Regions from separate parts of the Halopseudomonas sp. Lyrl_26 genome, predicted to be linked through region 3. Evidence: predicted binding sites of a transcription regulator. Region 3 holds the regulator's gene; each other region holds the start of a gene.
The links. The regulator FliA, encoded in region 3, starts transcription of late flagellar genes. The targets are predictions, from matches to a motif close to CTAAAGTTTNNNNNNNNNNNGCCGNTAA.
Positions count from the first base shown of each region.

Region 1: VF673_RS11545 (flagellin) is a predicted target of FliA. The motif match lies at 8,092-8,119, and genes of this name have one in related genera.
Region 2: VF673_RS11420 (methyl-accepting chemotaxis protein) is a predicted target of FliA. The motif match lies at 3,231-3,258, and genes of this name have one in related genera.

Region 1 is NZ_JAYJLH010000009.1:64,882-74,624, reverse strand. It holds gene VF673_RS11590 (sensor histidine kinase) at 1-633, opposite strand, end outside; gene VF673_RS11585 (sigma-54 dependent transcriptional regulator) at 741-2,222, opposite strand; gene fliT (flagellar protein FliT) at 2,445-2,741, opposite strand; gene fliS (flagellar export chaperone FliS) at 2,759-3,139, opposite strand; gene VF673_RS11570 (hypothetical protein) at 3,423-3,722, shown strand; gene VF673_RS11565 (CopG family ribbon-helix-helix protein) at 3,970-4,242, shown strand; gene fliS (flagellar export chaperone FliS) at 4,355-4,723, opposite strand; gene fliD (flagellar filament capping protein FliD) at 4,724-6,181, opposite strand; gene VF673_RS11550 (flagellar protein FlaG) at 6,363-6,725, opposite strand; gene VF673_RS11545 (flagellin) at 6,805-7,995, opposite strand; gene VF673_RS11540 (IS110 family transposase) at 8,369-9,361, opposite strand.
Region 2 is NZ_JAYJLH010000009.1:38,612-48,354, forward strand. It holds gene VF673_RS11400 (OprD family porin) at 1-298, opposite strand, end outside; gene VF673_RS11405 (YkvA family protein) at 446-838, opposite strand; gene VF673_RS11410 (OprD family outer membrane porin) at 939-2,240, opposite strand; gene VF673_RS11415 (M48 family metallopeptidase) at 2,361-3,170, opposite strand; gene VF673_RS11420 (methyl-accepting chemotaxis protein) at 3,294-5,426, shown strand; gene VF673_RS11425 (SOS response-associated peptidase) at 5,407-6,069, opposite strand; gene VF673_RS11430 (1-acyl-sn-glycerol-3-phosphate acyltransferase) at 6,278-7,465, shown strand; gene VF673_RS11435 (hypothetical protein) at 7,415-7,690, opposite strand; gene VF673_RS11440 (hypothetical protein) at 7,971-8,432, shown strand; gene VF673_RS11445 (OmpA family protein) at 8,475-8,966, opposite strand; gene VF673_RS11450 (hypothetical protein) at 9,170-9,743, shown strand, end outside.
Region 3 is NZ_JAYJLH010000005.1:138,630-148,372, forward strand. It holds gene VF673_RS08885 (EAL domain-containing protein) at 1-667, opposite strand, end outside; gene VF673_RS08890 (tetratricopeptide repeat protein) at 677-1,798, opposite strand; gene flhA (flagellar biosynthesis protein FlhA) at 1,965-4,091, shown strand; gene flhF (flagellar biosynthesis protein FlhF) at 4,112-5,464, shown strand; gene VF673_RS08905 (MinD/ParA family protein) at 5,489-6,328, shown strand; gene VF673_RS08910 (RNA polymerase sigma factor FliA) at 6,321-7,061, shown strand; gene VF673_RS08915 (chemotaxis response regulator CheY) at 7,158-7,535, shown strand; gene VF673_RS08920 (protein phosphatase CheZ) at 7,549-8,346, shown strand; gene VF673_RS08925 (chemotaxis protein CheA) at 8,358-9,743, shown strand, end outside.

The sequences.
Region 1 (9,743 bases), on a different contig from region 3:
CGTCAGCTCCGGCTGGTTCAGGTGACTGGCATAGAGCAAGGCGGTGGACAGTGGCGTGCGGATCTGGTGCGCAAGCGACGCCACCATGCGCCCCAGCGCTGACAGCCGTTCGTTACGCGCCAGCTGCGCCTGCAGCTGGCGCGTCTCGGTAAGGTCGGTGAGCAGGATGATCTGCCCTGGCTCGCCCCGCAGGGACCGGGTCGCCAGGGAGACACGGCGTCCGCTGCGCAGGGAGACTTCATGGTAATCATCATCACGGGGGGCAAAGCGCTCGCGGATGAGTTCGCGCCACAGCTGGCCTTCCAGGGGCTCGCCGAGCAGCTCCCGGGCCGCCGGGTTGGCCTCACGGACGACACCGCGGCCGTCCAGCACCACCACCCCACCTGGGAGCAGATCCAGCAGATTCTGCAGCCGTCCGGCAAGGCAGGCCTTCTCGGCCAGTTCACGGGTGCGCTGGGCGCTGACTTCAGCCAGCTCCGCCTTGAGCTGAGCCACCTGCTGCTCGAGCAGACTCTGCGACTCACGCAGCTGCTCGGACATGCGGCCGAACAGGTCATAGGCCTGCTGCAGCTGTTCCCGGTCCGGATGCGTGGCCGCAGGTTCCTGCGGCAGATGTGTTGCGGTGGCGGTCATGACAACTCCCTGAATCAAACTTCCGGAAGCATCAATACAATTTCCGTACCACCCCAACAAACAATAATTAAATCAACGACTTACGACAAATCAGCAAAACACAGCTGTCAGTCTTCTGACGCTTCGCGACTGACCGTCGTCTCGGCATCCCGGCTCATGCCGTACTTGCGCATCTTCTCCACCAGGGTGGTACGACGGATACGCAGGCGCTCGGCGGCGCGGGCCACGACGAAGTTGGCATCGTCCAGTGCCTGCTGGATCAGCGACTGCTCCAGTTCGGCCAGGTGTTCACGCAGGTCCAGCCCTTCCGGCGGCAGCCCCACGGAGCGGCTGAAGCCAGCGAGCGGAGGGCGCCAGGCGTTATCATCCTGCTCCTGCTGCAGCTGGCGCAGATCCTCGTTGTCATCATCCACATAGCGGAACTTGCGCGGCAGCTCGCCCACACCGATGACCCCATGCGGATGCATGATCGCCATGCGCTCCACCAGGTTGGCCAGTTCCCGTACGTTGCCCGGCCAGGGGTGCTTGCACAGGGACATGATGGCCGCGCTGCTGAAGCGGATGGAGCCGCGCTTTTCCTTTTCCAGCCGGGTGATCAGCTCGTTGAGCAGCAGCGGCAGGTCCTCGATGCGTTCGCGCAGGGGCGGCATCTCGATGGGGAATACATGCAGCCGGTAGAACAGGTCTTCGCGGAACTCGCCGCGGGCGATCATCTCTTCCAGATTCTTGTGGGTGGCGGCAATCACCCGCACATCCGCCTGCTGCGGCTTGTTGCTGCCCACCCGTTCGAAGGTGCGCTCCTGCAGCACCCGCAGCAACTTGACCTGCATGTTCATCGGCATATCGCCGATCTCGTCCAGAAACAGGGTGCCGCCGGCCGCCAGCTCGAAACGCCCGGCGCGGCTGGTGATGGCGCCGGTGAAGGCGCCCTTCTCGTGCCCGAACAGCTCGCTTTCCAGCAACTCGGCAGGAATCGCACCACAGTTCACCGGAACGAAGGGGGCATCCTTGCGCCTTGAATGGTAGTGCAGGTTGCGGGCAACCACTTCCTTGCCGGTACCCGAATCACCGAGGATGAGTACCGTCGCCTCGGTATCGGCCACCTGCTTCATCATCTGGCGCACAGATTGGATCGCCCGACTGGTGCCGACCAGGCTGCGGAACAGGTTGGGCTCGCGCTGATGCTTGCGCAGCCCCTCGTCAAACACCTCGCGGTAGACCTGAGCCCGGTGGAGGATGTCCAGCAGCTGGTTGTAGGTCAGCGGCAGCTCGGCGGTGGACAGCAGGCGCTGACGCATGTAATCCGGCCAGCCGACGACCCGGTCGCGACCTATCACCACCACAGGCACATGGGCATCCCAGGCATCCAGTTGTTCAACCAGACTGGCAAGACCACCGGGTGAGTCGCACTCGCCGATGATCACGCACTTGACGGCCGCACTGGAGCCAATCTGCTTCTCCACCAGCGCCTGCCAGTCGGTCGAGGCGACGGGAAACGGCTCTTCCCCCAGGAATTCCAGGATCAGGCGAAGGTCATGACGGCTCTGGGGACAATCATCAACAAGCAGGACATAACTATCTGGCGGCATAGCGGGGAACAGGTCCTTTGACACGCGGTAACTGGCGCAGTGATGGCGTTACGCCATAAACACGAAAACTAACGGACAACTTAGTGAGAAAGGAGACCCGAGTCAAATACTTGGCGCACTTTTCAGGTGCAGCCTGTCCGAAATATCAATTTCAAGGGGAACTTTCAAGAATTGGGGATGTCATCGCGGCCCGCGCTGTGCAGTCTTCAGCCGAGCGACCGCTCAGCTGAACATCTGATAGACCTTGGCGCCCTGCTTGCTGCGCTGCACCGCCTGCAGCTCTTCGGCCAGCTTGCCCTGTACCGCCTGACAGAGACCGATCACCTCTCGGTAGGTGGCCGACAGGGATCCCAGCACCTCGGCCAGCTCCGCCTCATTGCGCTGAGGGTCGGCCATGGCCTGCTGCACCAGGGTGCGGCACAGATGATCGAGCTCGCCCACCTGCTGCCAATCCCCCGCCTGCACGGCAGCGATCAGCGCCCTGTGGGTATCCTGCAATTGTTCTACCGCAACGGCCATGATTCCAACTCCCCGGATCAGGAATGACGGATACCGTCCCAACCCTGCTTGATCTCGCGCAACAGCCCCGCCACCTCGTCGAGCATGGCCGGATCATTCTGCAGATTAGCCTGACTCAGGCGCTGTTGCATGAAGGCGTACAGATTATCCAGATTGGATGCTATTTCGCCACCTTTATCCTTGTCCAACGCATCACGCAGGCCACCGATGATGCCCATGGCCTTGCCGATCAATTCACCCTTGAGCGCGACATTGCCGTACTCCATCGCCCCCTTGGCCTGGGCCAGGCGCTGCAGACCACCCTCCATCAGCATCTGGATCAACCGATGCGGATCCGCCTCGCTTACCTGGGCGTGAACACTGACGGTCTGGTACTGCTTCATTGCATAGGCATTCATATGACACTCAATCCCGATAACTGTTGCACCTGATGTCGCTATCGGCAGCTCCGGGGAAACCTGAAGGGCTTTTTTTGGTTGCCCTGTGCGCCATCGACGACCATCTTTGCGTGATAGCCAACTGCAAGCATCCAATAATAAAGCATCCGCAGTACCGACGAGGATATGCCATGCGTACTCGCCCCCTTCTACTGGCCACCCTCGGCCTGCTCGCCCTCAGCGGCTGCAAATTCGGCTCCAGCTCAGGTTCGGATTCCAGCCCCCGACGCCATTACACCGGCGCGTGGAAGATCAACCTGCCGGTCTGCTCGCGGGCAACAGCCTGACCGCCGAACAGCAGGCCAACTACCAGAGCCTGCGCGACCAGCTCACTACCCTGCTGGCCAGCAACACCCCGTGCCCCGGCGATGGCAACGGCGACGGACGCGTGGACCAGACCGACCTGGACGAGTGGGCCTACTGGGCCGACCCCAACCAGGGCGGCGGCGCCTCCAGCTGGTACGACTTCAACCACGATGGCATCACCGACGAAGCGGACAAAGCCATCATCGAAGCCAATCCGGGGAATGGCTGCCGGATCTGATTCCGGCAGCATGGATGACGCTCCAGCGGGGAAAGCTGGAGCATCTTCAGCGCTGGCGAGCCCCCGCTCGCCGACAGAATCAACCTGCCAACCCATCACACCCTGCCACATTGCCCCTGTCCATATTCCACCACCTCTGTAATCCTTTACGAATCTGAACTTCATCGACATCCACATCGCCCTGGACGATAATGAAATGCGGGAACATCAAGATCACCCAGTATTTCCATTTGATAAGGGGCTCCCAATGGCAACATCCATCAAGATTGACGACACGCTGAAAAGCCGCGTCCATCAGCTTGCCAATCAGCGACACCGCTCACCCCAAGGCATCATTCAGGAAGCAATCGAACAGTACGTTGAGCGTGAAGAGGCCCGTGAGCGCTTCAAGCAGGAAGCCCTGGCGTCCTGGCAGTCCTACCAGGAAACAGGTCGCCACCTGTCCGGACAGGAAGTGCGCACCTGGTTGAATACCTGGGGCACCGATGACGAAAAACAGATACCAGAGTGTCACAAGTAATCATCACAGAGCTCGCAGCGGAAGGTCTTGAGCGCTGCCGTCAATCCAAAAACAACAAACCCCAGCCAAAGCCGGGGTTCGCTAAATCATCACCACCACTCCAAAACCAGCGCTATCTGGGCTCGATCGCATCCCAGCCTTCCTTGATCTCCTCCAGCAGGCTCTGCACCTCTTCCAGCGACCGCGGCGTATCATCCAGCGCCACCCCCGCCAGCTTGCGGGTCATGTAGTCGTACAGGCTGTCCAGGTTCTCGGCAATCTCCCCGCCCAGCTCCTTGTCCAGCGACGCCTGCAGCGCACCGATGATGCTGATGGTACTGCTCACCGCCGTACCACGCCGCTCGGGGTTGCCGGTAGCCTGCGCATGCCGAGCCAGCTTCAGACGCTCAATGGCGCCGGCCAGCAGCAATTGCACCGCCCGGTACTGGGACACTTCCTGAGCCAGATTGACCTGCTTGTAGGTATCGATGGGGCTTTTCATCTACTTCTTATCCTTGCGAACGACGCCGGGCAGGCTGTCGAGTTGGGCAGTCAGGAAGGAGCTGGTGCTGCTCATCTGCGATACCAGCGCGTCCATGGCGTTGAACTGGGCGAACAGGCGCGACTCCAGCTTGGTCAGTCGACTGGCGAGAGTCTCGCGCTGCTCATCCACACCCGACAGGGTGTTCTGCAGCGCCTTGGTGCGATTTTCGAGAATGCCGCCGCTCTGAGTGTAGGGTTCTATCTTGGCTTCCATGCGGGCCATCAGCCCCCGTTCGCCGGTAAAGAAAACGTTGACCTGCTCCAGGTTGGTATCCAGCGCGTTGTCCAGCTTGGTGTCGTCCACCGCCAGTTTGCCGTCACGCTGGGTGCTGATCCCCAGGTCCGCCAGTATGCGGATACCCTCCCCAGCGGACGACGTGCCCAGCTCGGTACGCATGGCGTTCATGAACGACCGCACCGACGAGTCCCCCACCAGCGCCGCCGCCAGCGGCTCCCCGTCATCACCACCTACGGAGACCACGCTGGTCAGTGAATTGACGGTGTCGAGCATCTTGTTATACGCATCGACAAAATCGGTGATCGACTTGCGCACGCCCGCCTTGTCCTGACTGACGCCCAGATTGACCGTCTCGGCATTCTCCAGCGCCTCGGCGGTCTGGGCCTTCTTCAGAGTAAGGGTTACTCCTTCGATGGCATCCGTCACGGTGTCGCTGGCGCTGTTCAACTGGATGCCGTCAATAGCGAAACTGGCATCGCGGGAATAGCTGATCACACGGGCGGCACGGGGGTTCGCCGGGTCAACCGGCGTGGGCTGGAAGTCGGCATCGGTGCCAGAGGACGGTGTGAATGCCAAGTCGCTCAGGCCGCCCGGGGCGGCGCCGGACACCTCGACGCTGATATCGTTACCGGTACCGGACTTGTCCGAGCTCAGGATCAGCCTGGAGCCACCCGCGCCACTGGGGTCGGTGACAATGGTCGCGCTCAGCCCTTTATCCTTGCCGGCCGCATTGATGGCATCGCGAATATCAGTGAGGTTGGCGTCGATCACATCAATATCCAGCGAATCCTCGCCGATATGGATGGTCAGCGTACCGCTGCCCAGCGGGTCCTCGGCGTTGTCGACGCCGGCCAGTGCTACCTTGCTGCTCTGCGCGAGGTTGAACACCTGCACGTTGTAGTTGCCGGGGACAGCCTTGGCGCCAGCAGTGATGCCAACAATATCGGCATTGCTGGTAGTCGCGCTGCGCTTCTCGAACAGCGCCGGATCATTCAGCTTGCCGAGGGCTTCCTGGAAGGTCGACAGCGCACTCTTGAACTGCCCCAGGGCCGACACCTTGGTCGTGGTGGTCTTCTCCAGACGATCAAGCTGGGCGGTCTTGGGCGCGGCCTCTGCATTGAGCAGCGCCTTGACCATGCCGTTGACATCCATGCCCGAACCGATACCGGTGATTGCCATAATCCTACCCTCTGCGTCCGTTTATTGACGCATCGCTTGCTGAAAGTGAATACTCCAACGTATCAAGCATGTACCGTGCCAAAGCAGGCCTTCCCACTCCACAGCTGCCAGTAGATTACCGCAGCCCTGTAGGAGCACCGCCCCCGGTGCGAAGACCCATACTCGCACCCGCCCGCCAATCTCAAGCCTCGGCACTGAACAACAGACTGCGGATCTCGGACAGACTTTCCGCCAGTCGCACCGCCTCTTCCGAGGGAATCTGGCGAATCACCTCGCCGGTATCCCGCTCGGTTACCTTTACCAGCATGCGCCCGCTGTCCTCATCCAGCTGGAACTGGATGTTGTGATGGGTCGCCTGCACAAAGTCCTGCATGTCCGTTACCGCCGCCAGCACCTGCTCACGATTCGGCTCGGACGTGCCCTTGTTCTGCAACAACTCGGCCTGCCTGGCATCTGCCTGGGCCGGTCGTGTATCCGCAATATCTTGTGTTCTGGAAGCCGGAGCGCTTATCCCGACATTACCCCTGCTGCCGAGAGATCCCATATCCATGGTTTTTCCTCCGAACAGGACAAGGCGGGAGAAGAGTCACCCCTTCCCCCGCCAGTCATACCGCTAGCTTACCTTAGCCCAGCAGGCTGAGGACCGCTTGCGGCAACTGGTTGGCCTGGGCCAGCATGGCAGTACCCGCCTGCTGCATGATCTGGTTCTTGGCCAGGTTGGCAGACTCGGCTGCGTAGTCAGTATCCATGATACGAGCACGGGAAGCAGAGGCGTTTTCGGCAATATTCTGCAGGTTATTGATAGTCGAGTCGAAGCGATTCTGGATCGCACCAAGGCTTGCACGCTGGCTATCAATTGCCTTCATTGCATCGTCGATGACCATAATTGCAGATTGAGCGCCCAAGGCGTTGGAGATATCTATATCTTTCACCCGGTTTTCTGTGACAGCGGCTCGTGTCGCAGCAGTACCGTCTATATCAGTGAAGGTGACGCCAGTGGCAGTACCTTCAGCAAACTCAATAGATGTAACTGCACTAGCATCCGGATCATCACCTTTTGCCCCGGACAGTATGGTCCATGCTCCATTTTCGTCTTTTTGTACACTGAACCCCAGGTTCGCATCATTCAATGCAGCAGCGAACTTGTCTTCGGCCTGCTCAGCAGTGTCAGTAGCTTTCAGCTCAACACTAAGAACCACCGGATCTTTCCCATCAACTGTGACAGTCAACTCTGCAACACCATCAACAGCATCCTCCGCATTAGGAACGGTGACGCTGCCTAACGCTTGAGTAAAGAAGTTGCCAGCCATGGACTTCGAGCTTACCTCGTCGATGCCAACACTGATAATTTCGTTAGCAGCAGAACCAACTTGGAAGCCCTTGGTACCAAAGCTACCATCCAGCAGCTTTTCGCCACCGAAGGTAGTTGTATTGCTAATACGATCCAGCTCTTTCTTCAGCTGGGTTACCTCGGAATTCAGCGCGTCACGCTCAGACTGACCATTGGAACCGTTAGCTGCTTGCAGAGCCAAGTCACGCATACGCTGCAGGATATTGGTGGACTCCTGCAGAGCACCTTCGGCGGTCTGAGCAATGGAAATACCGTCATTGGCGTTTTTCACTGCCACGTTCAGACCATTGATCTGGCTGGTCAGACGGTTGGAAATCTGCAGACCCGCCGCGTCGTCCTTCGCGCTGTTGATGCGCGAACCGGAAGACAGACGCTCCAGGGAGGTGGACAGGGCGTTGGTAGAACCACTCAGGTTGCGCTGAGCGTTCAGGGAAGCAATGTTGCTGTTTACTGTCAGGGCCATGGTAGTTCTCCACTTGGTCCAAATTGATGTTTGCCTGAGCTAGCGACCAATGGGCCGGTCATCCCCAGGCACCCATAATGTTCGCGTTCAATCCCTTTATCGGCGTACTGGCCAGGAGCTTTAATCTTTTCCGGAAAAATTTTTCCGGACGGGTTGACAGTCTTCGCAGCGCCTTGCCGATACCCGGGATATCGGGCTTGTCAGCGAAAGCTTTAGGGCGATTTGGCTTGTTTGGCTGATATGAGGTACTGCGCATTACGCTGGCAGCGGGGTGGGCAGCTGGTGCACCTGTAACAACGTGGGGGCGAACAGGGACGATCCGACTACAGCCTGGGCGGACCCTGGCTTGTTGTCGTAGATACTCTGTTAAAGGTCAAGCTTTCATGTGCTCCTCACTGAACAATTGTGAAGAGTCGAAGGCGGTTTCGTCTTTGATGCACGCCCACATTCCTGTCAGATATTTTCTCATCACAGCACATTGGGCTTGCATCTTTTTCTTGCCGCGAGACACCAGCGCGTCATAGAACGCCTTTGCCCTGGGGTCGTGCCTCACAGCGCACATAGCAGGCATATACAGTGCGGATCTCAGGTATGCGTTGCCTGCCTTGCTTAAGCGGGCTGGGCGATTGACGCTGCTACCTGACTGCGTCAGGCGTATGTCCAGCCCAGCGTAACGGCTGACTTGCGGCGCCTTGAGGCTGTCAGGCAACACCATCAGCTCTGCCAGTACGGCAATAGCCGTAGCCTGTCCCACACCCTTGGCAGCACACAGGTTCTGCATGTGTCGGGAGAGTGTCTGATCCTGTTCAATCAGCTCCAGGGCAGCCTGGGTCAACCTATCGATTCGGCGATCCAGCATGGTGATCGCTTCTTGCTCATCCTCAATCAACAGCGCAAGGGTCATGTGGGTAGAGGTCAGGGCGTGCAGGCGATTCTTGGCTTGAGTGCGACTATGGGTCAGGCGGTTAATCTGACGGCCTACATCGCGCAGCTTGAGGTAGAGGTCGCGCGGCGGAGTCCACAGGCGAGGAGCCATGCGCTCCCCATACTCGGCCAGCAAGGCAGCATCTACACCATCGGTTTTGGTGCCATTGAGCTTGAGTGCGCAGAAATGGCGGAAGCTCTTCGGATTGATGACACTGACCGGCAACCCCGCTTCAGCGATGGCTACCGCCAGATCAAGGTAGTAGATGCCCGTAGCCTCCATCACAATGCTCCGGGGCTTGAGCTTCTTCAGCTGCTTGATTACGGCGGCATGACCTGCCGGGGTTTGTTTGAAAGTGCTCGGCTTGCTCGGCTTTCCGGAGCGGCGGATGACCATGTCGAATGTCTTGGCAGCAATATCGATTCCAACAGCAATGGTCACGTGAGTTCTCCCTCGGCAGATTTTCGGTCACAATAGTTACCGGTTCCCCGACCTCGTACTTGATACCGCCTCGACCTTGTCATGCGAAGTCTGGCCAAGCCAGCTTCCGGATACTCTTCGAGGTTGGTAATGAGGCGGGGAGCCACTCTACGGACGAGGTCAGTCCAAGCTGCCTCCAGGAGCATACGGCCTCCCCGATAACTGGTGAGCAACCTTATCAGTTGATCTCTGCGTAACATACAAGGAGCACACGCCCCGGGTGCGAATTTGGGCCACGCCGGTGATGCCGGTGTTTCCAGGGAGAGCGGTTCGCACCCGGGGCGGGCGCTCCTCCGGGGGGAGGGGGACGCCATGCCCCTCTTCAATATCACACTGACGGCAT
Region 2 (9,743 bases), on a different contig from region 3:
CCTTGGTGGTGCGGCCGCCCGAATCCAGGCGGATACCAACCTGGCCCAGGGCGTCCAGCCCGAAGCCGACCGGACCTGCGGTATAACCGGACTGGAAGTTGAGCAGGAAGCCCTGGCCCCACTCCTCGCTCTTCGAGGGGGAGGCGGCGCCACTGCGATTGTCCTGGTTGAAGTAGAAGTTGCGGGCGCTGAGGGTGGCACTGGCACCCTCGACGAATCCCTCACCGGCCTGGGCCAGGGTGGGCAGGGTGGACAGCAGTCCGAGGGCGATGGCGCTGGCCAGCAGAGTGTGTTGCATGATGTGCTCCGTTTGTTCATCCGTGTGGTCATGGGTGTGTCATCCGGCTCTGCGTGGTCGAGTGGCGCGCTGACAGTGGGGATAAAATAAACGAAGGCTGTATTTTTAAAAAAGAATAAAAATGAATGTGTTGATTCGATTTGGTTATTATTGCGCCCGGACCTGCTCGACTTCAGTTCCCGTTTCCGTGGTGCGGGGGCCGAACCACTTTTCCATCTGCACCCGGGTCCGTGCCTTGATGTCATCGTTGATGTAGAAGGCGACTGTGGTCAGAGCGGCGGCCAGTACGCCCAGGTCATCGGTATAGCCGACCATAGGCGCCAGATCGGGAATGGCGTCCAGGGGGAAGATGAAGTAACCCAGTGCGCCGTAGATGGCCGTCTTCGCCCAGCGCGGCGTGGCTGGGCTCTGGGCGGCGTAGAACAGCCAGAGTACCTTCTCCACCACCTCTTCGCCCGCGGCGCGGGCATAGAGGGCAAGTTTGCGTCGCAGTCCCGATTCGCTGTAGGTGCGGGCGTAGCGCTGATTGGGGTCTTGCATGGCAGCTCTCCTGGGGTGACTGGTCATGACAGATGACCATGGTACACCCGAAAAGGTGCCGGAGGGCAAAGCCCCGGCGCGGTGGCCGGGGCTGCAGGGTTCAGAGCAGGACGAAGTTGTAGGTCAGGTAGACCCGCAGCTGGTCCTCGTCACGGGCGACATCGGAGCGCAGGCTGGCATGGCGCAGCGATACACCCAGATCCTTGAGCACACCGCTCTGGACCTTGTAGTCCAGACGCAGGTCGCGTTCCCACTCGCGGTCACCGGTGTTGCCCAGGGTGTCGATGTCACTGCCGCGCAGGTACTTGGCGCTGAAGCTCAGCCCCGGCACGTAGTCGGCAAAGTTGTAACCGTACTGGCCGACCCATGTCTTCTCGCCGGCGCGCTCGAACTTGCCGATCTGCGAGTCGGTGATCAGGTAGGCGGTGGCACCGTCGCCGTTGTTGACGAAGGCGAAGTTGCTGTCACCGCGCATTGCCTGATAACCCAGACCCAGGGAGTGGTTGCTGCGGTGATAGGTGAACAGGGCGCTCATGGCCTGGTTGTCCACCTCGCCGTTATTGAATACACCGGCAGCGCCATAGCCAGCTTCGCCACTGCGATTGGCGCCGGTGGAGTTGCTGTCGAAGTAGCGCAGGTCGGTGACCAGCTTGCCTTCGCCCAGCGGCAGGGTATGCACAGCGCCGAGGTAGTGCTGCTTGTAGTAATCCTTGAGCTTGGCGAAGTAGTAGCTGGCGACCAGATTGTCACCCAGCTGGGCGTCACCGCCGGCATACTGGAACTTGTTCACCCGCTCGGTACCACCGGCGATGCGCAGGCCGTCATAGTGGCTCCAGCTGCGGCTGCTGGCTTCGTCGAACTGGCCCGCGCGCAGGGTCAGGTTGTCGATCTCGTCGGAGGTCACCATCACACCGCTGTAGGTCTGCGGCAGCAGGCGGCCATCGTTGCGGGTCAGGATCGGCAGGGCGGGTTCGAAGCCGCGTCCGGCCTTGATCTCGGTAGCGGATACCTTGGCCTTGGCGGCGAAGTCGATCTGGCTGAATTCGGATACCGCGCTGTTATCGTCTTCCAGCGGGAACATGGTGCCGGGCTGGCGGCTGGCGTCGGCATCGCCACGCTTGCCGCCGGAGTCCAGGCGCAGGCCGGCACGGGCAAACACGTCCAGACCCAGGCCTACCGGACCCTGGGTGTAACCGGAATTGAACCTGAGCATGAAGCCCTGGCCCCATTCCCGGTCGCTGGGAGCGCCAGTGGCGTTCTTGTAGTCGCCGTCGTAGTACAGGTTGCGCAGGCTCAGGTTGGCCTTGGCGTCTTCCACGAAGCCGCCACCCTGGGCGACGGACAGGCCCGGCAGGGCCAGCAGGCCAGCGGCGACACCGGTGGCGATCAGGGTTCTTTTCATCATGTTATTCCTCGGTTTGTTTGTTACTGTCCGGGGGCGGCCGGTTTCCAGCCGCTGTAACATAGTTGAAATCCCTGAGAAATCAATCAGTCATTGGTCGCAACCCGGTGCGCACCCCTGTTAGCGGGCCGCTTCGTAGAGCGGGCGTACCTTGGCGATATTGCCGCGCAGCGTTTCTATGCGACCCGAGGACGAGGGGTGGGTACTGAGAAACGCCGGGGGCTGGCCCTGGGAGGCGGCGCCCATCTTCTGCCACAGCGTGACGGCGGCTTCGGGGTTGTAGCCGGCTCGGGCGGCCAGCTCCAGGCCGATCAGGTCGGCCTCGGTTTCGTTGGCGCGGCTGTTGGGCAGGGTCAGGCCATACTGCACGGCCAGGTCCGCGGCCTGGCGGGCACCGTCGCCGAGCCCGAGCAGGGAGCCGATCACCTGGGTGCCCATCTGGGTGGCATAGGCCCGGGAGATCGCCTCCCGTCCGTGTTCACGCAGGGCATGGGCGATCTCATGGCCCATGATCTGGGCGATTTCGTCGTCACTGAGCTTGAGCTGGTCGACGATGCCGGAATAGAACAGGATCTTGCCGCCGGGCATGCAGCTGGCGTTGAGCGCATCGCTCTTGATCAGGTTGACTTCCCAATCCCAGCTGCGGGCATCCGGACGGAAATGGTCAACTTCACCGATGAGCCGGTCGGCGATGGAGCGCAGCCGCTTCAGCATGGCGGCATCGGTATTGAGCAGATTCTTGCTGCGTGCTTCGGCAAGCATTTCCTGATAGGACTCGGCAGCCATCCGGTCGACTTCGGTGCTGGACAGACCGCTGACCATGTACTGGTTGCGCTGGACGCCCACGGCACCGCCCTGGGTGGTCTGGACACTCTCACAGCTCATCAGCAGCATCAGCGGCAGGCAATAGACAAGGCGGCGAATACGCATGACGGATAACCCTTCCGTAACAAACTGGTAATGGATGCAGCGAACAATAGCAGATCGCCGCTGAAGGTTTGACCACCTCTGCCGATAAAGTTATATCCCGGTTCCCGTCGTGACGAGTACTTCATGAAATTCCGATCAATACAGCTGTCCGTCGCCGCCCTGGCAGGCGCTTGTCTCTTCGTGGCGGTGGGGGCAATGACCCTCTATGCCCTGCTGGCCTTCGAGCGCAATCAGACCCTGGTAGCCGAGCGCACCGAGCAGTTGCTGGAGCGGCATGTACGCGAGCGGCTGGAAGCGGTGGCCAGCAGCGAGATGCTGCGTATCCGCCAGCAGCTCGAGCAGCCTCTGGTGGTCAACGAGCAACTGGCGCTGCTCAATCGTCAGGCGGCGGACGTGCGGGATGGGTTGCCGCAACTGATGGTCAGCCGGGACGAGATGCTGCGCTATGTCCGTCAGGTGCTGGAAGAGCGGACCGACCTGCTGGCAGCTTACGTAGCCTGGGAGCCCGGCGCCTTCGACGGGCTCGACAGCTTCTACGCCAACACCGGGCTGCCCGGGCACAGCGAGGCGGGTCAATTCATTCCCTACTGGTATCGCGAAGCTGATGGCAGCATTGCCCTGGACCTGCTCAGCGAACTGAACGATGAAACCCTGCTGGACACCGGGATACGGGCGGGCGAGTGCTATCTGTGTCCCCGGGAAACGGGCCGCGCCTGCGTCGTCGACCCGGCTCCCTATCAGTTGGGGGACAAGCAGGTCATGCTGGCGTCCTTCTCCGCTCCGATTCTGCTCAACGGTGAATTCCTGGGAATCGTCGGCTCCGACCTGTCGGTGGATTTTCTGCAATCGATGCTCGAGCGCAGCAATGACAACCTCTTTGACGGCCAGGGCGAGCAGGCCTTGATCAGTGGCAATGGCCGACTGGTCGCCTGGACCGGTGAAGGGGCCGCGGCGGGGGAGTCGGCCGCGGGAATTCTCGACAGCGTCGATCAGGCCAACCTGCGGCAGCTGAAGGAAGAGCCCATCTATGAAGTGGACCGGGTCAACAATCTCATCGAGCTGTGGATGCCCGTGCCCCTGGGGAACTCCGCCGCCCGCTGGGCGCTGCTGTTCCGCCTGCCCCTGGATGTGGTGATGGCGGACCTGGCCGCGCTGGACGCCGAGCTCGCCGAGCAGCAGTCCGGCGCTGCCGGCACCCTGATGATCATCGGTGTGCTGATCGCCCTGGCCGGGCTCGGGGTGATGCTGCTGGTGGGGTACAACCTGGCGCGGCCGGCCCGTCAACTGGTCGGCATGCTGAATGAGGTCGCCCGGGGTGACGGGGACCTGACCCGGCGCCTGCCGGTGGAGCGGGCTGACGAGTTCGGTGCCATCGCTGCAGGCTTCAATGCCTTTCTCGACAAGCTGCAGGGCATGATCCGCGAGGTGGTCGGCTCGGTGCAGCAGGTTACGGATGCGGCGGAAAATACCGCCGATATCGCCATGCGCACCAATGACGGGGTGCAGAAACAGCTGGCCGAAATCGAGCTGGTGGCTACCGCGGTCGCCGAGATGACCGCCACTGCCCAGGACGTCGCACGCAATGCCAGTCTGGCGGCGGAAGCAGCCGGCAATGCCAACGGCTCGGCCAGTCATGGTCGTGAAGTGGTCCAGCAGACCGCGGCGACCATCCAGCAGCTGTCCGCCGATATCCAGCAGGCGGTTCAGACCGTTGAGAGCCTGGCCAGGGACAGCGAGAACATCACCTCGATCCTCGATGTGATCCGGGGTATCGCCGAGCAGACCAATCTGCTGGCGCTGAACGCAGCGATCGAGGCGGCCCGGGCCGGTGAGCACGGTCGGGGCTTTGCAGTGGTGGCCGATGAGGTGCGCAATCTGGCCCTCAAGACCCAGGCTTCCACCGAAGAGATTCAGCAGATGATCGAGCAACTGCAGAACGGCACGCGGCAGACAGTACGGGTCATGGAGCAGAGCAGGGCACGCACCGGCGAGAGCGTGCTGCAGGCCGAAGAGGCCGATGCCGCACTGATGTCCATCACCCAGGCAGTGTCGGTGATCAGCGACATGAACATCCAGATCGCCAGCGCTGCCGAGCAGCAGAGCGCGGTGGCCGAGGACATCAACCGCAATGTGGCCAATATCGGCACCGTGGCCAACGAGGTTGCCGGCGGGGCGGCGGAGTCTTCCACCGCCAGTGCCGGTCTGACCAAGCTGGCCGAGCACCAGCGGCGCCTGATCAATCAGTTCCGGGTGTAAGGCGTACCGGGTGCCCGGTAGGTGAAGTGCAGTGGGGGCCCTGGGTAGCGGGATTGCTCACCGCCGGGTTGACCGGATACATCAGCTGAACCTGCGGCTCGGCATTGAGCAGCAGCGGTTGCAGGGCCCTGGGTGCGGTGGCATGGGCCAGCCAGATGGCCTGCTCGGCCTGATTCAGTGCCACCGGCATGCGATCGGTCAGGCGCGCGGGCAAACCCTTGGCTGGCGCCGTGATCAACACGCAGCTGTCCCAGAAGGTGCCGTCCTCCAGCTGGTACCTGTCCCAGAGGCCGGCCAGCGCCAGGCTGTCCTGTTCCCGGCGCAGATACCAGGGCTGCTTGCGCCGGCCCTGCTGCTGCCATATGTAGTAACCCTCCACCGGGATCAGGCAACGCCGCTGGACCAGCGGTTCGCGGAACATGGCCTTGTCATGCAGGAACTCGGCCTTGGCGGTGAACGGCGCCCGGCTCAGGTCCTTGAGCCAGCCGGGCGTCAGGTTCCACAGCACCCGGGCACATTCGACGCGCTTGTCGATCTTGCGCAGAATCAGCAGCTGCTGCCCCGGTGACAGGTTCCAGCTGGGCTGCCAGTGTTCGGGCACCTCGGGCAGCGGCGCCCGGAATTGGGCGAGGCGACCGCTCACCCTGCGCTCCGGACGGAGGCTTCATGCAACATGGGACTCTCCTCGGGCACCGCGGTCTGCGGAGCCTTGATCTCGACGGCTAGTGTAAGCATTGGCCGCGGGCACTGCCAGCCACGGGGGCCGCAGCAGCGAAACTGCGATGGGGAATTGAGACTCCGACCGCAGCGCCGCATAATGCGCGCTCCATACCCACTTTGATGAGGAACCAATGGGCGAGTTTGATGCCATCCGGCCGTATCACGATGATGAGGTGCCTGCGGTACTGCAGCGGCTACTGCAGGACAGAGAGCTGTTGCAGACACTGGCCGGATACCGCTTCCCACGCCTGAGTCGCTGGATGCCCGGTGTCAGCTGCCGCCTGGTCGGCAGTGCCCTGCGCCGTGAACTGCGGGGAGTGGACACGGTTCATGGGCTGCAGCAGAGACTGGAGCCCTGGCTCGACAAGGTCATTGAAAAAAGCGCCCTGAGCGTTACCTACAGCGGTCTGGACAACCTCAGCAAGACCCAGCCCCATCTGTTCCTGGCCAATCACCGGGACATTGCCATGGACCCGGCCTTCGTCAATTACGCGCTCTACCACAGCGGGCACCCCACGCCGCGTATCGCCATCGGCGACAACCTGCTGCAGCGCTCCTTCGTCAGCGACCTGATGCGGCTGAACAAGTGTTTCATCGTGCACCGCTCGGTGACCGGGCGCCGGGAGAAGCTGGCGGTGTACCAGACCCTGTCGGCCTACATCAACCATTCGATAGCCACCGGTCACTCCGTCTGGATTGCCCAGGCCGAGGGGCGTGCCAAGGATGGTCGGGACCGAACCGACACCGCCATCATCAAGATGCTGTGCATGAGTCGCAAGGGTGAGGACTTCGCCGACGTGATCCGTTCGCTGAACATAGTGCCGGTATCCATCGCCTACGAATGGGACCCCTGCGATCAGATGAAGGCGCGGGAGCTGGAGCAGCGAGAGCGCACCGGCAGCTATACCAAGCAGCCGGGCGAAGATGACAGCTCCATCGCCAAGGGACTGACCGGATACAAGGGGCGGGTGCACATCGCCTTCGGCACGCCGCTGACCGGTGACTACGCCGATGCCAGGGCGGTGGCGGCCGAGGCGGACAGGCAGATTCTGGGATTGTATCGGCTCTATCCCAGCAATTACCTGGCGGTGGAGCAGCTGGGCAGCGAATTTGCCGAAGTGAACATCTGCGGCTGGCGCGAGCAATTTGCGCCTGAGGTGCTGAGCGAGGAGCAGCAGCGCTTCGAGGGGCGACTGGCCCAATGTCCCGCGGAGCAGCGGCTGTGGTGGCTGCGTCAGTATGCCAATCCCGTGCTCAGTCGGCAGATGTCAGAACTGCGCGGAAGCGACGCTCAGCAGCAGGGCCAGGCCGAGGCATAGACAGCCGACCAGGCCGAACAGCCGGTTGGTCTTTCTGGTGGTCAGCGGCAGTTCTTCCTCCAGGGTGCCCGCATCACTGCTGAGCAGGCGTTGGGCGCGGAGGGTACGCAGCTGGGTCGCCAGGATCAGCCAGCTGCCGCACAGCCCGTAGAAGAGTGCCAGGCTGTTCAGCACCAGTGCAGCATTGTTCAGATAAAATACCCACGCGGCCTGAAACAAGGGCATAGGAAAGTCTCCGATTGTTCGGTGTTCGTGACCTGCGGGCGTTATAGTTGTTGTGGCGGGTACAACGAAGGCGAAAGCCGAGCCAGCGCCGTCAAGGCGGGCCGACACCAGGAAAAAACGACGAGCAGTCTAGAGCAAATCGCTGCGAGGCTCGACCCGCAAAGCGGAAATCCGATGAAATGCCTGCCGTGCAACGATTGCCACTCAGGGCAGTCCAACGAGCACGACAGATCGAGGTCCAGCCGGTCACTCGGCCGGCATACAGACAGGATGGTGATTTATGAAAAAACGTATTCTCACGAGCTGCCTGCTCGGCCTGACCCTGGCCGTGGGTGGTTGCGCCTCCAGCCTGACCGGTGACACCTACAGTCGATCCGAGGCCCGCGCTCCCCAGACCGTGCGCATGGGCACCGTGGAATCGGTACGCCTGGTACAGATCGAAGGGACCAAGACCAATATAGGTACCGGCGCCGGTGCCGTCATCGGTGGTGTGGCCGGCAGTTCTGTGGGCGGCGGACGCGGCAGCATCATCACCGGCGTGCTGGGCGCGGTGGCCGGTGGCATGGCCGGCGCTGCCGCCGAGGAAGGCATCACCCGCAACCAAGGCGTGGAAATTACCGTGCGTGAAGATGGCGGCCAGACCCGGGCCTATGTCCAGGAGGTGGACAAAAACGTGTCATTTGCTCCGGGGGAGCGGGTCCGCATCCTGACCGTGAACGGGGTATCCCGGGTCAGCAAGTAGAAGTGACAGCGGGCTCGGCGTATGCCGGACCCGCAAGCCCGATCAGGGCTTGGTGGCGTCGGCCAGTGCTACGCTGGTCGGCTGGTAGGGTGTGAGGATGATCTCCACCCGGCGGTTCAGCTTGCGGCCGGTATAGGTGCTGTTATCGGCGCGGGGGGCATTGTCGGCCATGCCAATCAGGTGCATGCGGTGGCGTTCGATGCCACCCAGACGCAGGACGCTTGCCACCGCCTGGGCGCGCTCCATGCTCAGGGACTGGTTCAGTTCATGACTGCCGTCGCTGTCGCTGTGTCCGACCACGGTGACGCGACTGCCGCTGTCGCTCTTGAGTGCCTGGGCCATCTTGCTCAGGGGCACCAACCCGGAGGGCAGCAGCAGCGTACGCTTGGGATGGAAGTTGCCGTCAACCGGGATCAGCACCCGGATCTGCTCACCTTCTCGCTCCACCTCATAGCCCTGTTGCTTGGCCAGGGTGCTCAGGCTCTCGATACGCGAGTCAGCCCAGGAGGGAGCTGGTTCCTGCGGAGCTTGCACGACTTCCTGTTTAGAAGAGCATGCGCCGACCAGTACAAGCGACGCCAGCATCAAGCTTTTTATGGTATTCATAGTTCCATCCAGGCAGAAGGTAAAACGGTGGTGAAAAACGCTACACAGCTTAGCACCGAGTGGGCGGATTGTGGTCTGTCATTGCAGGCAATTCATCGGTTTATGAGAGCTTCTTCAAAGGGGCTCACACAATGACAGCACCAACCGGTCGCCTCGCACTCTGCACCATTCTCGGTCTTGCCTCAATCCTGAGCGGCTGTGCTTCCTGGTCGTTCTGGCAGGGCGGGAGGGAAGCGCCGGCGCAGCGGGTCGCCGGATTGGTGGACAGGGCCGAGCCGCACTGGACCATCCGCGCCTGTGGCCAGGAGCACGACCGCCTGCTGGAACCCAGCGCCGAACTGAAAAGGCTGTTTGATGAGGTGGGGCAGCCGGGGCAGATGTCGATCTTCGCCGAGCTGGCGGTGACCGAGAAGGACGGCCGCTGGATGGTCGACAGGACCCACAGGGTCGAATCCACCGGGCGCGGCTGCATGGACACCAGTGCCGCTCACAGCCGGTGGGTCGGCTTCAGTCTGGCCGATGGCTGGCGGGTGGATGTAGGTGCCGGCGGCATGCTGTTGACCAGCGGCGATGCCGAGGATGGACGTCAGCTGTCGATGATCAGCGAGCAGCTGCCGGATGGCGCCCTGGGCTTCCGTGGCGTGCATGACCAGGGGCTGGAACTCTGGCTTTATCCCACCGGCTGCATCGAGCGCACTACCGGCG
Region 3 (9,743 bases):
GCAGAAAGGCGAAGCTGCCCGGGGTGACCCGGATGGAGCTGACCAGCCGGATGATCTCGCTGGCCTGCCAGTCCAGCAGGGCTACCCCGGCAAAACGCCCCCGTTCATCCTGCATGGCGGCGCTGATGCTGATGACCGCCTCGTCCAGCTGGGGCTTGTAATAGGCCTCGCTCCAGTGAAAGTCCCTGCGCGGCTGGGGCGTGGCCAGCAGCTCACGGGCCTGCAGGTAGCGTGACGGGTCGGCGAAGTCTCCGGCCTCAGTGAGCAACCGCAATTCCGCCGGCCCCCGCCGGGCATGCACGGCGAAGGCGCTGGCGCGATAGCTGCCGGGATGGAACAGCAGGCCGCCGCCGCGGGCCTCGGGCAAATCGTCGAGCACCCTGAGCAGATTGCGTTCTGCTTCGCGCAGGGCGGCGGTCTGCTGATTGCGCAGCAGAAACTCCCCCGTGCGGACCAGCGTCGCCACATTGCGCTCGAGCAGGAAGTGATGGGCATTGATGCGGGCCAGGCTGGCATGGAAAGTGTCGGCAATCTGGCGTTCCCGCTGCTCGCTCATGGTCCGTTCGGCGAAGCTCAGATTGAGGCTGGAGATCAGCCACATGCCGGCCACGAACAGGCTGATCAACAGCAGCAGCACCAGCATGATGGAATTCTTGCGACTGCCCATGGCGATACCTCAGGGCAGGCGGCCGGGGCGGCCGTCGTTGATGCGCTGGCGGGCAATGGCCAGTTGGCTGGGAGACAGTCGGGCGGCCAGCTGGCTGACCGCACTTTGTGCCTGCACCTCGCCATTGAGCAGTGCCAGACTGAGCCACACGTAGGCCTCCAGCGGGTCCGCCGGGCCCCCGTCACCTTCGAGATAGCTCATTCCGAGGAGGTACTGGCCCGTGCCGGAGCCGAGGGAGGCGGCCCGCCGCAGCCACTGCCTGACCTCGGGTGCTTCGGCGGTGCGCTCGGCATGCAGCTGTGCCAGTTGCAATTGGGCCGCTATCTCGTCCTGCCCGGCGGCCCGCTCCAGCCAGCGCATGGCCTTTGTGCGATCCGGCTCCGCGCCGACGCCGTTGAGCCAGGCCATGCCGGCCTGATACTGCGCCGCGGCCAGACCTGCCTCGGCAGCCGCCTCGATCAGTTGCAGCGCCTGTTCATCGCCCTGATCGGTACGATCGAGCTGGAGCAGTTCGGCATACAGCAGCTGACCCGGAGGGTAACCCGCCTCCGCCGCCAGCCGGGCCCAGTGGCGTGCCTCGGTGACGGCCTGATCCGCGCGCAGCAGGCTGGCCAGGTGATGGCGGGCCTTGGCATCGCCGGCTTCGGCGGCGCGGGTGCAGGCGGGCAGTGCTTGCTGGGTATTGCGGATGGCATACAGCAGATAGCAGTCGCTGGTTCCCTGCGCCTCCGGAGCAGGACTGGGGGCGGCGGGGGCTGCTGGTGACGGTGCTGGCGCTGGCGGAACACGGCGAGCGAAGGCCTCGACCTGGGCCGGGCAGGAGCGCTGATAACCGATCCGCAGCGCATCCAGGGTCTCGGGCGTCGGCGCACGCCGGGCATAACGGGTACCTATGGCACGGCAGCGGCTGTCACGCTCGCGGGCGATGCGTCGGAATTCCGGCGCCTGGGCATGGGTGTCGGCGTACTGCTCGAGAAAGGCGGTCAGGGGATCGATCAGGGGCTGGTCCAGCAGCTGCTCGGCTTCCAGGTGCAGTTGTCCGGGCCTGGAATCGGGCGCGTCGCCAGCCTGCGGCAGGACTGAACAGCCAGCCATGAGGCTCATCATGATGAATACGTAAACGGCACGCATGGCAATCTCAAAGTGCTGGCACCACTGCAGTCTGGCAGTGCATTGATACTACGGCAAACCCACAGGTCGTCGGGGAAGTGACGCGGAAATTGTGGAACAGTTCTTGCTTTATCGATCTTCAAGGGAACTAACACGTCAATTTATTGTTTTCGGGGACCGACCGGGAATGGCCGTCAATCAGAGTCAAGTCTTAACCAGCATGCGCAGCAACCTCGCCGGATTGCGCCATGGCAGCCTGGGGGTGCCGATTCTTCTGCTGGCCATGCTCGGCATGATGATGCTGCCGGTGCCGCCCTTCCTGCTGGACGTGTTCTTCACCTTCAACATAGCCCTGTCGCTGGTGGTGCTGCTGGTCTGCGCCTATGCACTGCGACCACTGGACTTCGCCGCTTTCCCGACCATCCTGCTGGTGGCAACCCTGCTGCGCCTGGCGCTGAACGTAGCCTCGACCCGGGTGGTGCTGCTCTACGGACACGAGGGGCCAGCGGCTGCGGGCAAGGTGATCCAGGCCTTCGGTCAGGTGGTGGTCGGCGGCAGCTTCATCGTCGGTCTGGTGGTCTTCATCATCCTCATGGTGATCAACTTCGTGGTGGTCACCAAGGGCGCGGGGCGCATCTCCGAGGTCAGTGCGCGCTTCACGCTGGATGCCATGCCGGGCAAGCAGATGGCGATCGATGCCGACCTCAATGCCGGCCTGATCGATCAGGAGGAGGCCAAGCGTCGCCGTCTGGAAGTGGCCCAGGAAGCCGATTTCTACGGCTCCATGGACGGTGCCAGCAAGTTCGTGCGCGGCGACGCCGTGGCCGGCCTGCTGATCCTGTTCATCAACGTCATCGGCGGGCTGATCATCGGCATGGGGCAGCACGGGCTGAGCTTCACCGAGGCCGGGCACATCTATGTGCTGCTCACCATAGGTGATGGTCTGGTTGGGCAGATTCCCTCCCTGCTGCTGTCCACGGCCGCCGCCATCATGGTCACCCGGGTATCCACCTCGGAGGACATGGGTGCCCAGGTCAAGCGCCAGATGTTTGCCTCGCCCAAGGCGCTGGCCATTGCCGCTGCCATCATGGTGGTCATGGGGCTGATTCCGGGCATGCCGCACTTTTCCTTCCTCAGCCTCGGCGCGCTGGCCGCTGCCGGCGCCTGGTTCATCCATCACCGGCAGCAGATCAAGGCCGAAGAGGATCGGGCCGCCGAGGAGCAGAAGGCGCAGCTGCCGGCGTTGCAGCGTCCGGAGACCCGGGAGTTGGGCTGGGACGACGTGACTCCGGTGGACATGGTCGGCCTGGAGGTCGGTTATCGTCTGATCCCCCTGGTCGACCGCAGTCAGGGCGGACAGCTGCTGGCGCGCATCAAGGGCATCCGCAAGAAGCTGTCCCAGGATCTGGGCTTTCTCATGCCCTCGGTGCATATCCGCGACAACCTGGACCTGGCGCCCAACGTCTATCGCATCACACTGATGGGCGTCGGGGTGGCAGAGGCCGAGGTCCATGCCGACCGCGAGCTGGCCATCAACCCGGGGCAGGTGTTCGGCGAGATCAAGGGTATCCCGGGCAAGGATCCGGCCTTCGGTCTGGATGCGGTGTGGATCGAGCCGGCGCAGAAGGATCAGGCCCAGTCCCTGGGCTACACGGTGGTTGACGTCAGTACCGTGGTGGCAACCCATCTGAATCAGATTCTCTACAAGCACTCCCACGAGCTGATCGGCCACGAGGAAGTGCAGCAGCTGCTCAAGGTGCTGGCCAAGGCCTCGCCCAAGCTGGCCGAGGAGCTGGTGCCGGGCATCATTTCCCTGTCCGGGCTGCTCAAGGTGTTGCAGGGACTGTTGCAGGAACAGGTGCCGGTGCGCGACATCCGGACCATTGCCGAAGCCATCGCCAACCAGTCGGGCAAGAGTCAAGATACTGGCGCGCTGATCGGCGCCGTGCGCGTGGCGCTGTCCCGTTCCATTGTCCAGGGCCTTGTGGGACTTGAGGCCGAGCTGCCTGTGATTACCCTGGATCCCAAGCTGGAACAGATATTGCTTCAGAGTGTGCAGAAGGCCGGGCAGGGCAACGATGACGGCATTCTTCTGGAACCGGGTATGGCGGAGAAGCTGCAGCGCTCCCTGGCGGACATGGTTCAGCGGCAGGAAATGCAGGGCAAGCCGGCAATCCTGCTGGTGGCCGGACCGATCCGCAACATGATGGCGAAGTTCGTTCGCTATGCCGCCCCCGGCGCCCATGTGCTGTCGTACCAGGAAATCCCGGACAGCAAACAGGTCACCATCGTTGCCACCGTCGGACAGAATTGATTACAGGGTGAGGTCAGGCCATGAGAGTAAAACGTTTTTTTGCCGCTGATATGCGCTCGGCCATGAAACTGGTCCGTGACGAGATGGGGGCGGACGCGTCCATCATCGCCAACCGACGTGTTGCCGGCGGTATCGAACTGACCGCGGCGCTGGATTACGAAGCGCCGCGCCTGACCCCGCCGACGCCTGGCCTGGACACCGAGCTGAAGAAGACCCAGGAGCGTATTCTCAGCGCCCGGGCCAGCCTGCAGGCGGGAGAAACACCAGCGGCCGGGCCCAGTGTCAACCGTCAATTATTTGGAGACAGCATGCGTCAGGCCGCCGAGCGAGGCTCGCCGGTTGCCCGGGAGCTGCTCGATCGCCTGAACAACGAGCGTGCCGCGCCGGCTGCGGAAGCCCCGGCGGCCGCCGCAGCATCGGCTGCCGCAGCGCCCGCTGCCGACAGCCTGGATGTCATGCGGGCAGAAATCGCCGGTCTGCGCGATCTGCTGGAATCCCAGCTGGGCAGTCTGGCCTGGGGCAAGGTCAATCAGCAGCAACCCCGCCAGGCCAGCCTGTGGCGGCGTCTGGTTCATCTGGGCCTGCCGGCCGACCTCTGCCGGTCGCTGCTGAGCAAGGTGGAGGAGGTGACGGACATCCGCCAGGCCTGGCGCCTGCTGCTGGCCCATCTGGCGCAGAGTATTCCGGTGATGCGCAGCGAGCCGATCGACCAGGGCGGGGTGATTGCCCTGGTCGGCCCGACCGGCGCCGGCAAGACCACCACCCTGGGCAAGCTGGCTGCACGTTATGTGCTCAAGCACGGCAGTGAGCATGTCGCCCTGGTGACCATGGATACCTTCCGTATCGGCGCCCATGAGCAACTGCGCACCCTGGGGCGCATCCTCAATGTGCCGGTGCGTGTGGTGGATGAGCAGCACAGTCTGCAGGACGTGCTCGACGAATTTGCCAACAAGCGCCTGGTGCTGGTGGATACCGCCGGCCTGCAGGCCCAGGATCCGCAGCTGCGGGGTCAGCTCAAGGAGCTGGCGGCGCTGGGTGACCGGGTCAGCACGCTGCTGGTGCTGGCCGCAACCAGTCAGTACCGGGTGCTCAAGGCGGCATGGCACAATTACAGCAGCTGTGCGCTGGCCGGTTGCATTCTGACCAAGGTGGACGAGGCCGGCAGTCTGGGTGAAGCCCTCGGTCTGGCCATCGAGCAGCGACTGCCGGTAGCCTATATGGCAGATGGCCAGCGCATTCCCGATGATCTGGCCCGCGGCGTCGGTCATCAGCTGGTAAGCCGGGCGGTCGGTCTGATCGGTAATGAGGTTGCCGAGGATCAGACCATGGCGGATGTTTTTGCCGGTATACTTCACGCACAGCGCGCAAGTTAACGATTGGATAAGGGCAGCGTACAGATGGGCAATCAATCGGTTCAGGTAGTTGCAGTCACCGGAGGCAAGGGCGGCGTTGGCAAGACCAACGTGTCGGTCAACCTTGCCCTGGCACTGGCCGAGCTGGGACGCCGCGTTGTGCTGATGGATGCAGACCTCGGACTGGCCAATGTCGATGTGCAGCTGGGTCTGCGACCCCAGGCGACCCTGGCCGATGTGCTCTCCGGCACCTGTTCGCTGCGCGAGGTCATGGTCAACGGCCCAGGAGGCATCCGCATCGTACCGGCGGCCTCCGGCGCAGCCGAGATGGTCAATCTGGGGCCGCGGGAGCATGCCGGGCTGATCCAGGCCTTCAGCGACATCGGTGACGAGCTGGACATACTGCTGATCGATACCGCCGCCGGCATCGGCGACTCCGTGGTCAGTTTCGTGCGCGCCGCCCAGGAGGTGATAGTGGTGGTCTGCGACGAGCCCACCTCCATCACCGACGCCTACGCCCTGATCAAGCTGCTCAGCCGGGACCATGGGGTGACGCGCTTCCGGGTGCTGGCGAACATGGTCCACAGCCCGCAGGAAGGGCACAACGTCTTCAACAAGCTGCTGCAGGTCACCGACCGTTTCCTGGATGTGGCCCTGCAGTACGTCGGTGCGGTGCCCTATGACGAGTCGGTGCGCAAGGCGGCGCAGAAGCAGCGGGCGACCTTCGATCTGTTCCCCCGCAGCCGGGTCTCCCTGGCTATCCGCACCATAGCCCGCAAGGTCGACGCCTGGCCGCTGCCATCGACGCCCCGAGGGCACCTGGAGTTCTTCCTGGAACGCCTGGTGCAGCGCAATGACCCTGCCACAGGGCCAGAGGATGAGTAACATTTCCGGTGGTGGCGCCAGGATGTACGCCAGCGCTGCGGCCGCCGCCCGCACCCAGGATCGGCTGGTTGAGGAATACGCACCCCTGGTCAAGCGCATTGCCTACCACATGCTGGCCCGGCTGCCGGCCAGCGTGCAGGTGGAGGATCTGATTCAGGCCGGCATGCTCGGCCTGCTCGAGGCCGCTCGCAAGTTCGACCATGGAAAGGGTGCCAGCTTCGAGACCTATGCCGGTATACGCATACGTGGCGCCATGCTGGATGATGTACGCAAGGGCGATTGGGCCCCCCGCTCGGTCCATCGCAACACGCGCCTGGTCAGCAGCGCCATTCGTGCCGTCGAGGCCCGTGTTGGCCGTGACGCTAAAGATCATGAGGTGGCGGCCGAACTGGATATGAGCCTCGAGGAATATCATGCGATTCTCGGCGACACCGCGGGCAGCAGGCTGTTCAGCTTCGACGAACTGCTGGAAGCCGGTGCCCCCGGCGAAGCCGAAGCGGAGGCTTCGCCCTTTGAGGGGCTGGAGGATGCGCGATTTCGCGAGGCGTTGGCCGAGGCAATCGACAAGCTGCCTGAACGGGAGCGACTGATACTGTCGCTGTATTACGACGAGGAGTTGAATCTCAAGGAAATCGGCGCCGTGCTGGGCGTCAGCGAGTCCCGGGTCAGTCAACTGCACAGCCAGTGCGCAGCGCGCCTGCGGGCCCGCATGGCCGACTGGCGGGACGATTGAATTCATATCTCACCCTTTGCTGAGGTGGCAGTTTTCGTGGGGTGCACGCCGGATGCCCCTGCTCGGTTTATATGGAGGCGGTAATTGGACAAGAACATGAAAATTCTCATCGTCGACGACTTTTCGACGATGAGGCGCATCATCAAGAACCTGTTGCGTGACCTCGGCTTCACCAATACTGCCGAGGCGGATGATGGCACCACGGCGCTGCCGATGCTGCAGCATGGCAATTTCGATTTTCTGGTCACCGACTGGAACATGCCGGGCATGAGCGGCATCGATCTGTTGCGTGCGGTGCGTGCCGACGAGCGCCTCAAGACCCTGCCGGTGCTGATGGTCACGGCCGAAGCCAAGCGCGACCAGATCATCGAAGCGGCCCAGGCCGGGGTCAACGGCTACGTGGTCAAACCCTTCACCGCCCAGGCGCTCAAGGAGAAGATCGAAAAGGTCTTCGAGCGCATCGAAGCCAAGTAGCAAGGGGACTGACATGGTATTGAGCGGGAACGCCGGTCAGACGACCGCCGAGGAATTCGAGCAATCGCTCAAGACGAACGCGCAGAAGCTTGTAGAGCATCTGGAGGAGGGTGACTACAAGGAAGCGGTCATGGTCATCCATGCGATCAATCAGGCCCGCGACCGGGGGCTGTACTACGAAGTCGGCAAGCTGACCCGGGCACTGCACAACTCGATCATCAGCTTTCAGCTGGATACCGCACGCTCCTTCGGCTCCGAGCATGGCGAGCACTCGAAGATAGCCGACGCCTCCGATCGCCTTGACTACGTCGTCAGGCTCACCGACAAGGCCGCCAACCGGACCATGGACCTGGTGGAGAGCAGCGCGCCGGTGGTCAGTCAGCTCGGTAAGGAAGCGGCTGCCCTGCGCGAGGAATGGAAGCGCCTGCAGCGCAGGGAAATGACCGCCGAGGAGTTCCGCAACCTGTCCCGCAGCATCATGGACTTTCTCGAGCGCAGCGAGAAGCATAGCGCCGAGGTATCCAGCAACCTCAATGACATTCTCATGGCCCAGGATTATCAGGATCTCACCGGGCAGGTGATCAAGCGGGTCATCACACTGGTCCATGACGTCGAGGAGAGCCTGCTCAACCTGGTGCGCATGGCGGGGCAGGTCGACCGCATCGCCGGTATCCAGCATGAGCTGCCCGACCCCGAGGAGAGAAAATCTGCTTCGCAGGCTGAAGGTCCGCAGATTCATGCCGATAAGAGGGATGATGTGGTGTCGGGGCAGGATGAGGTGGATGACCTCCTGTCCAGTCTGGGGTTCTGAGGGAGCGTGGAATGAGCTTTGATGCGGATGAAGAGATTCTCCAGGACTTTCTGGTCGAGGCCGGAGAGATACTGGAGCTGTTATCTGAACAGCTGGTGGAACTGGAGAATCGCCCCAACGACAGCGATCTGCTCAACGCCATTTTCCGTGGCTTTCATACCGTCAAGGGCGGCGCCGGCTTCCTGCAGCTCGAGGCTCTGGTAACCTGCTGTCACATTGCGGAGAACGTCTTTGACATCCTGCGCAAGGGCGAGCGTCAGGTCGACGCCGAGCTGATGGATGTGGTGCTCCAGGCGCTGGACAGCATCAACAGCATGTTTGCCCAGGTGCGCGATGGTGAGGAGCCGACGCCGGCCGCTCCAGCGCTGCTTGAAGCCCTGTCCGCGCTCGCCCAGCCTGCCCAGCAGGTCGTGGCCGCTCCAGCCGCTCCGGCTGCGCCTGTGGTGGCCACGATGGCCGAGCCGGTGCTGGAGGCAGATGGCGATATTACCGATGACGAGTTCGAGCTGCTGCTCGAGGCTCTGCATGTCGGCCCGGAGGCCGGTGAAGCGCCCGCCGCTGCTGACGGTCATGCCAACGGCGACGAGATCACCGATGACGAGTTCGAAGCCCTGCTGGACCAGCTGCACGGCACCGGCAAGGGACCCGGCAGTCAGCCGACCGCCGTCCCGAGCGTCCCGGCCACGCCGGTGGCCGGAGATGAGGATCTCATTACTGATGACGAATTCGAATCCCTGCTGGATGAACTGCACGGTCCCGGCCGTGGGCCGGGGGCGGCGACCACGCCGACGCCGGTAAGCGCCCCCGCGCCCGCTGCGCCGGAAGCGGCGAAGCCGCAACCGCCAGCCCCTCCGGCAGCGGAGGAAAAGCCGGCGCCCAAACCCGCCCCCCGACGCAGCGAAGCCGGCGCCGACCATGGCGCTGCGGCCGAAACCACAGTGCGGGTGGATACCGCCCGGCTGGACGAGATCATGAACATGGTCGGCGAGCTGGTACTGGTGCGCAACCGACTGACCCGTCTGGGGCTGACCAGCGAGGATGAGGAACTCACCAAGGCGGTGGCCAATCTGGACATGGTGACTGCGGACCTGCAGGCCTCGGTGATGAAGACCCGCATGCAGCCGATCAAGAAGGTCTTCGGTCGTTTCCCCCGGGTGGTACGGGACCTCTCGCGCAGCCTGAAAAAGGAAATCGATCTCGAACTGGTCGGTGAGGAAACCGATCTGGACAAGAACCTGGTGGAGGCCCTCGCCGATCCGCTGGTGCACCTGGTGCGCAACGCGGTCGATCACGGCATCGAATCCCCCGAGGAGCGCGAGGCAGCCGGCAAGCCGCGGGTCGGTCAGATGGTGCTGGCCGCCCGCCAGGAAGGCGATCACATCCTGCTGACCATCAGC